DNA from 3 places in the Leminorella grimontii genome. Region 2 is predicted to be linked to each of the others. Evidence: predicted binding sites of a transcription regulator. Region 2 holds the regulator's gene; each other region holds the start of a gene.
The links. The regulator CRP, encoded in region 2, controls carbon source genes, mostly activating them, when cyclic AMP is high. The targets are predictions, from matches to a motif close to ATGTGANNNNNNTCACAT.
Positions count from the first base shown of each region.

Region 1 (4,230 bases), 460 kb from region 2:
CCGATACCGCTAAAATAGGCAAGCCGATGGTGGGCGGCGATGAAGGGCGCGTGCTCAACGGCGAGAGCTACATCTCCTCCGCCAAAGGATCTTTGGGGCTTTCCCAGCGGGCCTTCAAGCCTATCTTTGACCATCAGGGGCGCCAGGTGGGCGCGGTGGTGGTCGGCATTATGTCCTACAGCATCGATCAGGCGGTAGAGCGGGTGAATCAGCCCATTATGTCGGCGCTGACGCTGGCGCTGCTTATCGGCATCGTGCTGGCGGTGGTGCTGTCCAACAGCATCAAGAAAATTCTGTTCGGCCTGGAACCGCTGGAAATCGCTCGCCAGCTGGGCGAGCGCAACGCGGTGCTTGCGTCGGTGCGGGAGGGCATTATCGCCATCGATCGCGACGCCCGCCTGGCGGTGGTAAATAATGAAGCCAGGCGAATTTTAGGCATGGCGGGCATTGTGCAAAACCTGATTGGCGAGAAGGTGGACGAATGCATCCCGCATACTCGCCTGTCGGACGTACTGAACTCCGGCGAGCCGGAGTACGATCGCGAGCAGGATCTCAACGGCATCACCATCCTGACCAACCGCGTGCCGCTATACGTCAACGGCGAAGTGGTGGGGGCGATTGCGACGTTCCGCGATATGTCGGAAGTCAGCAAGCTGGCGGAAGAGCTGACCGGCGTTAACCGCTACGTTGAGGCGCTGCGCTCCTCCGCCCACGAGTTCCTCAACAAGCTGCACGTGATCAACGGCCTGGCGCGCAGCGACAATCGGCTGGCGCTGGTAGAGTACCTGTCCGACATCATCAACGAGAATCAGGGCGAGCAGGCGTTTATTAACGATGCGGTCCGCGATCCCATCCTGTCGGCCTTCCTGACCGGCAAGTTCAGCCGCGCTAAAGAGATGGGCGTAGACCTGCTGCTGGATATTGACGATGTCCTGCCGGAAATTCAGCGGGCAGGCGTCAGCCACGCGCTGGTGACGCTGTTAGGAAACCTGTTGGATAACGCCTTCGACGCCGTGCAGGCCTCGGAGACAAAAGAGGTCAATCTTCATTTGGCGCAGCGGGGCGACGAATGGAATATTGAAGTGAGCGACAGCGGGCCGGGCATGGCCGCCGAGCAGATCCCCCGGCTTTTTCAGCGCGGCTTTTCCACCAAGGGCGAAAATCGGGGGATTGGGCTGTTTTTAGCCAGCGCCGCGCTGGACAAGCTTAACGGCACGATGGACGTTTCCAGCCGGGAAGGGTGCGGCATGACGTTCTTTATCCGCATCCCGGCACAGGTGATTAACGGAGGTAGCGATGATTAACGTACTGGTGGTAGAAGACGATCCGATGGTGGCGGAGCTGAACAAAGGCTACCTGAAGATGATTGACGGCTTTGAGCTGGCGGGCGTTATCAACAGCGGCGCCGACGCGCTGGCGTTTATGGAACATCACCGCGTTTCGCTGCTGCTGTTGGACGTATTTATGCCGGGGCTGGACGGCCTTAGCCTGCTAAAGGAAGTGAGAACGCGCTATCCCAGCGTGGACGTCATCATGGTAACTGCCGCTCGGGGCGGTGACGACATACAGACCGCCCTGCGCCTGGGCGCCATTGACTATATCGTTAAACCCTTCGTCTTTGAGCGCTTTCAGTCTGCGTTGGTGAACTACCGCGAACGGGTCAAGCTGCTGGCTGACGAAGCAGAGCTTAGCCAGGCGGCGATAGACGGGCGGATCTTCGCCAAGGAGACACGAAGCCATAAGGCGCCGAAGGGCATCGAGCAGGAGACTCTGTCGCGCATTAAGACTATCGTCAGCGGGCAGCCCAAGCCGTTTGACGTTCAGGAGCTGGTGCCCGTGGTTAAGCTGTCGCGCATATCGCTAAAGAAGTATCTCGACTATATGGTTGAGATAGGGGAGCTTTACAGCGAACTCGCCTATCGAGGACAGGGAAGGCCGGTGACGCTTTATCGTCGGATTCGCTAGCGTTCTTAAGCCGTGTGATCGGCGTAACGTTGTTGCGCCGATTTTGTTTTTATTACGTGATAGCGATCGCGCCTTTTGCGGCTTACTTGCCGCTAATTTGCGAAGTGTATCACATATTTGATTTTTAAAATCAACCGGTTACATAAGTTTCATAATGCTTAGATAAGTTTCAGATGAGAGACGGCTATGCGGCCTTCGCACCAGAATGGCTCCGACTAAACAAAGGAGTCTGACTATGCAAAGCGACGTTCAAATTAACGCCGGAACCGAAAAACCCAAGTTCTGGCAAATAAAAATAGGGCCACTGCCGCTTCCTCTGTATCTTATCCTCGCTGCCATCGTACTGGCGGCGTCCGTGTTTGGAAAACTGCCTGCCGACATGCTGGGCGGCATCGCCGTGATGATGGTTATCGGCATGCTGCTGGGCGATATCGGTATGCGGGTGCCCATCCTTAAGGACATCGGCGGACCGGCCATTCTGTCTATCTTCATTCCGTCCATTCTGGTGTTTTATAACTTCTTGAACCCCGCCGCCGTGGCGGCCATCAAGTCGTTTACCAAGACTTCAAACTTCCTCTATTTCTACATCGCCTGTCTGGTTTCGGGCAGTATCCTCGGTATGGTGCGCGCCGTGCTGGTGCAGGGCTTCCTGCGCATGTTCGTTCCGCTCGTCGTGGGTACGATCGCCAGCTGCATCGCCGGCGTGGCCGTCGGTTCACTGACCGGCCTTGGCGCTTACCACTCGTTCTTCTTCGTGGTCATTCCTATTCTGTCCGGCGGCATCGGCGAGGGCATTCTGCCGCTGTCGGTGGCCTACTCGGAAATCCTAAGCCAGTCGCCGGACAAGTTCATCGGCATGCTGGTGCCTGCGGCGATGCTGGGCAACCTGTTCGCCATTATGTCTGCGGGATACCTGCGCCATCTGGGCGTGAAGAAGCCGCACCTGACCGGCAACGGGACGCTGGTTCGCTCCGGCGACATTGACCTCAGCGCCAAAAATGAAAACCAGCCGATCGACTTCGGCCTGATGGGCGCGGGCCTGATTATCGCCTGCTGCTTCTACCTGTTCGGCATGCTGGCCAACCATTTCATTCCTATCCCTGCGCCGATCATCATGATCCTGTCCGCCGCGCTGGTGAAGACGCTGGGCATTATGCCTCGTCAAATGGAGCTGGGCGCTTATCAGCTTTATCGCTTCGTCGCGCAGAACCTGACCTGGGCCCTGCTGGTCGGCGTCGGCGTGCTGTATACCCCGTGGAACGAAGTGGTGGCCGCTATTACTCCGGCCTACATCGCCACCGTTGCGGCTACGGTATTAGCAATGATCGCCAGCGGCTTCTTCATCGGTCGTTTCCTTAACATGTATCCGATTGAAGCGGCGATGGTGACCGGCTGTCACAGCGGCCTGGGCGGAACCGGCGACGTCGCCATCCTGTCTGCGGGCAACCGCATGGAGCTGATGCCTTTCGCTCAAATCGCAACCCGACTGGGCGGCGCCTGCGTCGTCGTACTGGCCGCTATCCTGATGCGCGTTATCAGCTAACCGAACGGGAGATTTCACCATGACAATCAAGAAAGGGCATGCGGGAACGCTGGAGTCCAACGACATCATGATTTCCGTTGAAGAAAAAGCGCCGGGCTTTGGCGTCCAGATTGAACTGACCAGCATCGTTGAGGCCCAGTTTGGCAACGCTATTCGCCGCACGCTGGCGGAAGAGGCGGTAAAGGCAGGCTTCGCCGATATCTATATTAAAGCGGTAGACAAAGGCGCGCTGGACTGCACGGTCCGCGCCCGCATGGAAACCGCCATTGAGCGCGCCGCAGGCGTAGCTGCGTTACATATGCAACAGGGGGAACGCTGATTATGGATCTGCTCAGAACGCTTCTTTTCTTACCGGGCAACAATCCGGGCATGCTGCAAAACGGCGGCGTTTTCGGCGCTGACGCGGTGATCCTCGATCTGGAAGACGCCGTATCGCCGCAGGAAAAGGACGCGGCCCGCCGGCTGGTCAGCCACGCGCTGCGTAAGGTGAACTACGGCAGCAGCCGTAAAACGGTGCGCATCAACCCGCTGGACTGCGGCGGAGACCGCGACATCGCCGCTATCGTTCCCTGTGAACCCGACGCGCTGGTGCTGCCGAAAATAGACAACGTCGACATGCTGCGAGACGTCGTGGCGCTGATTGAGCGCGCCGAGCGGCCGGGGCAGAAGCCGGTGAGGATTATTCCCCTGTTGGAAACTCCGCTGAGCGTCATTTATGCCTA
Region 1 covers NZ_CP146357.1:862,793-867,022, forward strand. Annotated here, with positions in the region: gene dcuS (DcuS/MalK family sensor histidine kinase) at 1-1,304, shown strand, start outside; gene V8L73_RS04110 (response regulator) at 1,297-1,965, shown strand; gene V8L73_RS04115 (2-hydroxycarboxylate transporter family protein) at 2,201-3,508, shown strand; gene citD (citrate lyase acyl carrier protein) at 3,528-3,827, shown strand; gene V8L73_RS04125 (HpcH/HpaI aldolase/citrate lyase family protein) at 3,830-4,230, shown strand, end outside.
Region 1: the regulator CRP is predicted to act here: its motif matches at 2,063-2,080, upstream of V8L73_RS04115 (2-hydroxycarboxylate transporter family protein).

Region 2 (4,230 bases):
ATGTAGATAACCACGCTTAAACGTTCTTATCCATATTCCCGCGCATCGCCGACTAGGCTATGCTCAAACGACAATAATAAACGCAAGGACCTCGGCCTATGTCAGCAGCGCACCCCATCATCGCCGTTACCGGCTCCAGCGGAGCGGGGACCACCACCACCAGTCAGGCGTTTCGGAAAATTTTCCAACAGCTCAACCTTAACGCCGCTCGCATCGACGGCGACGCCTATCACCGCTACACCCGTCCAGAAATGGACGCGGAAATCCGCAGGGCCAGAGAGCAGGGGCGCCACATCAGCTACTTCGGCCCGGAAGCGAACGACTTCGCTGCGCTGGAGAGCGGATTTGCCGAATACGGCCAAAGCGGTTCAGGCCGCACCCGTAAGTACCTGCATACCTATGACGAAGCCGTTCCCTATCGCCAGCTTCCCGGCACCTTTACGCCCTGGAGCGGGCTACCCGACGGTACGGATCTGCTGTTTTATGAAGGCCTTCACGGCGGGATCGTTACTGAAAAGCACGACGTAGCGCGCCACGTAGACCTGCTGGTCGGCGTCGTGCCTATCGTCAACCTGGAATGGATACAGAAGCTTATTCGCGACACCGTCGAGCGCGAGCATTCGCGAGAGGCGGTGCTGGATTCCGTCGTTCGCTCAATGGACGACTACATTAACTACATCACACCGCAGTTTTCCCGCACGCACATCAACTTCCAGCGCGTACCTACGGTAGACACCTCGGACCCCTTTTCGGCCAAAAGCATCCCCACCCTCGATGAAAGCTTGGTGGTTATTCACTTTCGCGGGCTCAGCGGGATAGACTTCCCCTATCTGCTGGCCATGCTGCAGGGATCGTTCATTTCGCAAACCAATACGCTGGTAATTCCGGGGGGAAAAGTCGGGCTGGCGATGGAGCTGATTATTACCCCGCTGATTCAGCAGCTTTTGCAGGGTAAGCCGCTAAAATAATAATGCCGTAAAAATAGGCGAATGGCGCTGCAATACGCCAGACGCCCCGCATTTTAGTAACGAGGAACAAGACTCTTGCCTCAAGCTGTGTTAAAAGCTTACGGTGTAGAAGTCCATAAATTAGGTTATGCTCAAGCTGATGCATACAAACGTTCTCTATTCTTTCACGCATCGGCTATAATAGCGCTCACCGAGCCTTTCTGGCGGTTTCGAGCGAGTAGGATTTTTTCGGCAGGCTTCTCGCTTTGCTGTTTTAGGTAGTGACAACAAAGAGGATAACAACAGATGGTTCTCGGCAAACCGCAAACAGACCCGACTCTTGAATGGTTTTTGTCTCATTGTCATATCCATAAATACCCATCCAAGAGCACTCTTATCCATCAAGGAGAGAAGGCGGAGACGCTTTATTACATCGTCAAAGGAGCCGTAGCCGTTCTCATTAAGGATGAAGAAGGTAAAGAAATGATTCTTTCCTACCTCAACCAAGGGGACTTCATCGGTGAGCTTGGCCTGTTTGAAGAAGGCCAGGAACGCAGCGCATGGGTAAGAGCGAAAACCGCCTGTGAAGTGGCGGAAATATCCTATAAAAAGTTTCGCCAGCTGATTCAAGTCAATCCCGATATTCTCATGCGCCTGTCGGCACAGATGGCCAGCCGCCTGCAGGTCACCTCAGAGAAAGTGGGCAGCCTTGCCTTCCTTGACGTCACGGGACGCATTGCTCAAACCCTGCTGAACCTGGCTAAACAGCCCGATGCGATGACCCACCCAGACGGAATGCAGATAAAAATAACCCGTCAGGAAATCGGCCAAATCGTCGGCTGCTCTCGCGAAACGGTCGGCCGCATCCTGAAGATGCTTGAAGATCAAAACCTGATTTCGGCGCATGGTAAAACCATCGTCGTCTACGGGACACGTTAACTACTCTACAAGGCGGGCGCTTTAGCGTGGTGCCCGCTTTATCTACTACGGAAGCGTATGTGGCGCCGCGTTATCTATCATCCTGAAGTTAACTATGCTCTGCGCCAAACGCTGGTTCTCTGCCTACCTATCCTGCTGTTCTGGCTGTTAAACGATCTGCGTACCGGCTTTATGCTTTCTTTGGTCCCGGCCTGCTGCAACATCGGCGGTCTGGATACGCCCCACAAACGATTTTTTAAACGTTTAGCCATTGGCGGCGCTCTGTTTGCCGGCAGCAGCTTTTTATTGCAGCTGTTTCTCGACCTTTCAATTCCGCTTGCCGCCTGCATGTTCATTATGGCGATACTGTTTGGCGTGACCGCGGAAATCAGCCCCCTACACGGACGTCTGATGCCCGCCGCGCTGGTCGCCGGTATCTTCACCCTAAGCCTGGTGGACACCATGCCCATTTGGTATGCGCCCGCGCTGTTCATCATCGGCACGCTCTGGTATGGGCTGTTTACCTACGTCTGGTTTCGCCTGTGGCAGGAACAGCCGATGCGGGAGTCCCTAAGCCTGCTTTACCGCCAGCTCGCGGACTATTTTGAAGCCAAATACAGCCTGCTGACTCAGCACACCGATCCGGAAACGGCGCTGCCGCCGCTGCTGAGCCGCCAGCAGCAGGTTATGGACAGCATTACGCTCATCTACCAACAGCTCTATATGATCACCGACCTGAAGCACCCGCGCCATCAGCGCCTGATGCAGGCCTTTCAGGTTGCGCTCGATTTGCAAGAGCACATCACGGTGAGCCTGCACCAGCCTGACGAAGTGCAAAGGCTGGTAGAGCAAAGCCATGCGGAAGCGGTTATCCGCCACAACGCCAGGATCATCAGCCGACAGCTTAGAACCCTTTCCGACGATATTCTCTACCATCGACGCCCCAAGCCATTTTCTATTGAGCACGAGCTGGCCGCGCTGGAAAAAATCGCCAATCAGCATCCCGACAATCCGGTCGGCGCGTTTTGTTATTACCACTTCAGCCGCATAGCCCAATTGCTCAGCCACCAGCGGCCGCTTTACAACCGCAGCCTGATGCCGTCGCAGAACCGGCTTCCGTTCTGGCGAGCGCTAAAAGGCTACTGTTCGCTGAAGTCCGCCGCGCTTCGCAACGCGGCGCGCCTGGGGGTTACGCTGGCCGCAGGCAGCGCGATTGGCATGGTCCTCAACCTGCCAAAACCGTACTGGATACTGCTGACCGTCATGCTGGTCAGCCAAAACGGCTACAACGCCACCCGCATCCGTATTCAGCACCGTGCTCTCGGTACGCTGTTCGGCATCATCGTCGGCGCATTCATCTTGCGGCTACAGTACCCTGAATACGTCATGCTGCTGTTGATGCTGGCGATTACCCTTGCCGCCTATCTGGCGGTACGAAAATACTACGGCATTGCGGTCGTTGGCTTTACCATCACCGCCGTATATACGCTGCAGATTATCGCCGGTAGCGGCATGGAGTTTCTGCTTTCCCGGCTGGTGGATACGGTGATTGGCTGCATGCTGGTATTCGCAGGAACCATCTGGCTATGGCCCCAGTGGCAAAGCGGCCAGCTGCGCAAAAACGCCCACAGCGCGCTGGAAGCCTATCAAAATCATCTAAGGCAGATGTTTGCCCAGACGGACGACGCCACCGCGCTGTCGTACGCAAGGATGAAGATGAATCAGGCCCACAACGCGCTGTTTACCGCATTGAACCAAGCTATGCAGGAGCCAGGCTTCAACTCTCGCTACCTGACGGACATGCGCCTTTGGATCACCCACAGCCAGTTTATCGTCGAGCATCTTAACGGCATGACGGTGATCGTTCGCGATCAGTACGTATTAACGCCCGAACTGGCGCAAAGCTACTTAAACTCCTGTGAAATTCTGATCCAAATCTGTCAGCAGCGGCTGGAATACGACGGCCCCAGCAGCGACACCAGCATGATGGCTATCGCCGAACCCAATGATGAAATGCCGGAAACCTCGATGGAAAGGCACATAGAACGCATTTTGTCGCACCTGAAGGCCATGCACACCATTTCGTCGCTGGCGTGGCAGCAGCGTCCCCACCACGGTATTTGGCTTAAGCGCAGGCTGCGGGATGAATAGCAAACGGCAAGCCTAACGCCCTAGGCAGCCTTTCCCGCTCTTTTACGCCATACGTCGGCTATGGCGGCGCCCTCCTACCCTCTAAATTTACTCATCACACGGCACCTTTTATCACAAATCCAAGGAGTTTTATGATGAGCACAAAAAACTACGTCATTTTAGATACAAATCCCAGAAGCAACCAAAATGATGACTTCATCCTGCTAGGTTTAAA
Region 2 covers NZ_CP146357.1:403,327-407,556, reverse strand. Annotated here, with positions in the region: gene V8L73_RS01990 (hypothetical protein) at 1-20, shown strand, start outside; gene V8L73_RS01985 (phosphoribulokinase) at 99-968, shown strand; gene crp (cAMP-activated global transcriptional regulator CRP) at 1,254-1,886, shown strand; gene V8L73_RS01975 (YccS/YhfK family putative transporter) at 1,944-4,016, shown strand; gene V8L73_RS01970 (hypothetical protein) at 4,148-4,230, shown strand, end outside.

Region 3 (4,230 bases), 2.0 Mb from region 2:
CTTGGCGCCGACGTCGATGCCGCGCGTCGGTTCGTCCAGCAGGATGACCTTCATCTCTTCGGAGAGCCAGCGGCCGAGAATCGCCTTTTGCTGGTTACCGCCGGAGAGGTTCATAATCAGCTGCGCGGCAGAGGGCGTTTTGATATTCAGTTCCTGAATGCGTCTGTCGGCGTTGCTGTCCTCCCAGGCGTTGTTGATAAGGCAGCCTGCGGTCAGCGTTTTTCGGCGCGCGCTGATGTTGATGTTATCGCGCACCGAGTGAACGGGAATGATGCCCTCGGCCTTGCGGTCTTCCGGGCAGAGCATGATGCCTTGGCTAATGCCGTCTATCGGCGACTGAACGTTCAGCCGCTCGCCGTCCAGCGTTATCTCGCCGCCGGTAATGCGGGTTGCGCCAAACAGCGACTTGAGCAGCTCGCTGCGGCCCGCGCCCACCAGTCCGAACAGGCCGACGATTTCCCCCTGACGAACCTGAAAGCTGATGGGGTGCTTGACGCCGGGCGCTTTGACGTTTTTAAGCTCAAGGCGTACCGGGCCGTGCGGCCTTGGGCTGTAGCCATAGATATCGCCAAGCTCTCGGCCAACCATGGTTTGCACCAGTTCGTCGTTGGTGAGGTTGGGAATATCGGTAAAGGTTTTCATGTAGCAGCCGTCCTTGAAGACGGTGATGGCGTCGCTCAGGGCAAAAATCTCCTCCATGCGGTGTGACACGTAGAGGATGACTCTGCCTTCGGCGCGCAGTTCGCGGATAACGCGAAACAGGTTCTCTATCTCTCGAGCGGAGAGGGAGCTGGTGGGTTCGTCAAAGGCGATCACTTTGGCGTTGCGCGCCAGCGCTTTGGCTATCTCCACCATCTGCCACTGGCCGATGGAAAGGTACTTCAGCGGCGTATCGGGGGCGATATCCAACCCTAAGTGTTCCAGCTGCACCTTGGCTTCGAAGTTAAGCAGCTTTTTATTGACGATGCCGCCGGCTTTGGTCGGCAGCTGGCCCAGATAAATGTTTTCCGCCACCGTCATTTCGGGCACCAGGTGGAGCTCCTGATAGATGATGGCGATGCCGGCGTTGAGGGCGTCCATGGTGTTGTTGAACTTGACCGTTTGGCCCTTTAGCCGGATTTCTCCGTCGGTTGGGGTGTAGTTTCCGCTGAGAATTTTCAAAAGCGTTGACTTCCCGGCGCCGTTTTCCCCCATCAGCGCGTGAACCTGGCCCGCGTGGCAGGTAAAGCTGATGTCCTGTAGCGCTTTTACGCCAGGGAAGGCTTTACTGATGCGGCAAAATTCAAGGTAAGGAGGCTGTTGCACAGACATAGGTCGATTCCTTAATAGCGCTTATTGCTCTTAACGAAAGGCCTAAACGGAGGTTGAACGAAATCCTTCCGGCAGGCGATGGAATAAGCGTGATTCAACTGTCAGCGTACGTAATTATTGGGGTAAGCCTGTCGGGCGGGCAGGGTAGGCCTGCCCGCCGGTAAGGATCACTTAGGCCCTAACCCTTTCTTCTCTAGCTCTGCTTTAAAGTTATCGCGAGTGATCAGAACAACGTCGGTCACTTCGGTAAACTTGGCCGGCTCTTCCCCTTTGGTTTCCCAGTTATAGAGCATCTGGATGCTCTTATAGCCGTGGATGTCCGGGCTGGGCAGCAGTGAACCGTAGAAGCCGGTGGCGCTGGACTTGGACAGCTCGTTAACGGCGTCAACGCCGTTAATGCCGATGCCGATGACGTTTTCCGGCTTAAAGTTCTGGCCTTCCGTCGCGCGTACGCCGCCCAGAACGGTGTTGTCGTTCATGCCGACAATCAGCCAGTTCTTGACTTCAGGGTGCTGTACCAACATGGAGTTAGCGGCGTCAAACGCGCCGGGGATATCGTTGGACTTGGTGGGAACTTGATAAATCTGCTTTTCCGGGAAGCCGGCGGCCTTCAGCGCTTCCATTGAGCCGCTGGTGCGGCGGCGCGCGGTGTCGAGTTCGTTTGCGGTAATGGCCATAACGCCGGTTTCGGCGACGTTCCATTTACGCTTGTTCATCTCTTTCCACAGCTCTTGGCCCTGACGTTCGCCGATTTTAGTAGCGGCCATCATGACCAAAGGAACGGTTTCCATCGGTTTGCCCTTGGCGTTGACAAACTGGTCGTCAACGGCAATGACCTTCAGGTTATAGCTTTTCGCCTTCGCCATAATGGCAGGGCCGAGCTTGGGGTCTGGCGTACAGATAACGAAGCCTTTAGCGCCGCTGGCGGCCAGGCTGTCGATAGCGTTAAGGGTTTTTTCTCCATCGGGTACGGCGATTTTAATCACGCTAAAGCCAAGATCTTTACCGGCTTTGTCCGCAAATGCCCACTCCGTCTGGAACCAGGGTTCCTCAGGTTGTTTAACAAGAAAGCCGAGCTTCATCGTTTCAGCGATAGCTGAATGTGACATAATCGCGGACAATCCTATCGCGGCAAGCGCTTTAGTGAATTTATGCATATCGTCTATCTCTCCTGTTCGTATCCATATAGCTAAAACAGCTGTGATAAAAAGGGTGATGCAGCGAGATGTACCTGAGTTGTAAAAGCCAGACTCGTAACGATTCACCGATATAGCTGGATATTGAGCCGATAGTGTCAAAGTTTTTAACAACGTGGCTTAATTATTAGACGTAAAAAGATATGAGAGATTAGAGCGCCATCACAAACGAGAATTACAGCAATTTAATGCATATATTCAGTTGAAATGTGATGTATTTTGATTTTGAACTGGATCACAATCTGCAGGGAGAAAGCAATATCGTGCATATATCTAGCCAACGGCTCCTCGCCGGTATCGCCGCTTTTTCTTAAGGTATTCCCAAATAATTCTAACTCTATTATTACGCTTGAGGTTTGTATGGCGAAAGATGCGATCGCGCTCGGATTGGACTTTGGCAGCGACTCCGTGCGGGCGCTGGCCGTTGACTGCGTCAGCGGCGCGGAAGTGGCTACCGAGGTTGTCTATTATCCTCGCTGGAAGCAGGGGCTGTTTTGCCAGCCTGCCGATAACCAGTTCCGTCACCACCCGCTGGACTATATCGAGTCAATGGAAGCGGCGATTAAGGCCGTCGTCGCTATGCTGACGCCGTCGCAGCGCGAAGGCATTGTCGGCATCGGCGTGGACACCACGGGGTCGACGCCTGCGCCTATCGACAGAGAAGGCCGCGTTTTAGCATTGCGTCCTGAATTTGCCGACAATCCGAACGCCATGTTCGTGCTGTGGAAGGATCACACGGCAATAGAGGAAGCGGAAGAAATTAACCATCTGTGCCACAGCGGCCAGTTCGAAGACTACACTCGCTACATCGGCGGCGTTTACTCTTCCGAGTGGTTCTGGGCTAAAATTCTGCACGTTTCAAGAGCCGACGCGAGAGTGCGCGATGCAGCGGTTTCCTGGATTGAGCTTTGCGACTGGGTGCCTGCGCTTTTGTCCGGCACCGAAGCGCCGGAGAACGTCATGCGCAGCCGCTGCGCCGCAGGCCACAAGGCGCTTTGGCACATGGACTGGAACGGGCTGCCTCCGCGCGACTTCCTGAACGCGCTGGATCCGATTCTGGTTAGCGACCTCGACTACCCTCTGTTTACCGATACCCATACCGCTGAAAAGCCGGTCGGCCAAATCAGCAAGGCCTGGGCTGCGCGTTTGGGCATTCCTGAGAGTGTGATGATTTCCGGCGGCGAGTTTGACTGCCACATGGGCGCCGTCGGCGCGGGCGCTCAGCCCTATACTCTGGTGAAGGTCATCGGCACCTCGACCTGCGACATCCTGCTGGCGGAAGAGAATCTGGTCGGCGATCGCGCCATTGCTGGCATTTGCGGCCAGGTCGATGGCAGCGTCGTACCGGGGCTTATCGGCATGGAGGCGGGGCAGTCTGCGTTCGGCGACATGTACGCCTGGTTCAGCCGCCTGCTGGCGTGGCCGCTTAACTATGCCGCCGAGCAGAACCCCGACATGGCCGCCTCTTTAAAGCAGGTGGAGTCTATGCTGCTGCCCGCCCTGACGGAGGCCTGGGCGAAAGAAACGTCTTTAGACCACCTGCCGGTGGTGTTGGACTGGTTTAACGGCCGCCGTACGCCGTTCGCCAACCAGCGCCTGAAGGGCGTGGTGGCCGATCTGAATCTGGGCACCGACGCGCCGACCCTGTTCGGCGGGTTTATCGCCTCAACCGCCTTCGGCGCACGCGCCATCATGGAGTGCTTCGTCGATCAGAATATTCCGG
Region 3 covers NZ_CP146357.1:2,692,242-2,696,471, reverse strand. Annotated here, with positions in the region: gene araG (L-arabinose ABC transporter ATP-binding protein AraG) at 1-1,311, opposite strand, end outside; gene V8L73_RS12550 (arabinose ABC transporter substrate-binding protein) at 1,479-2,468, opposite strand; gene V8L73_RS12545 (ribulokinase) at 2,868-4,230, shown strand, end outside.
Region 3: the regulator CRP is predicted to act here: its motif matches at 2,731-2,748, upstream of V8L73_RS12550 (arabinose ABC transporter substrate-binding protein).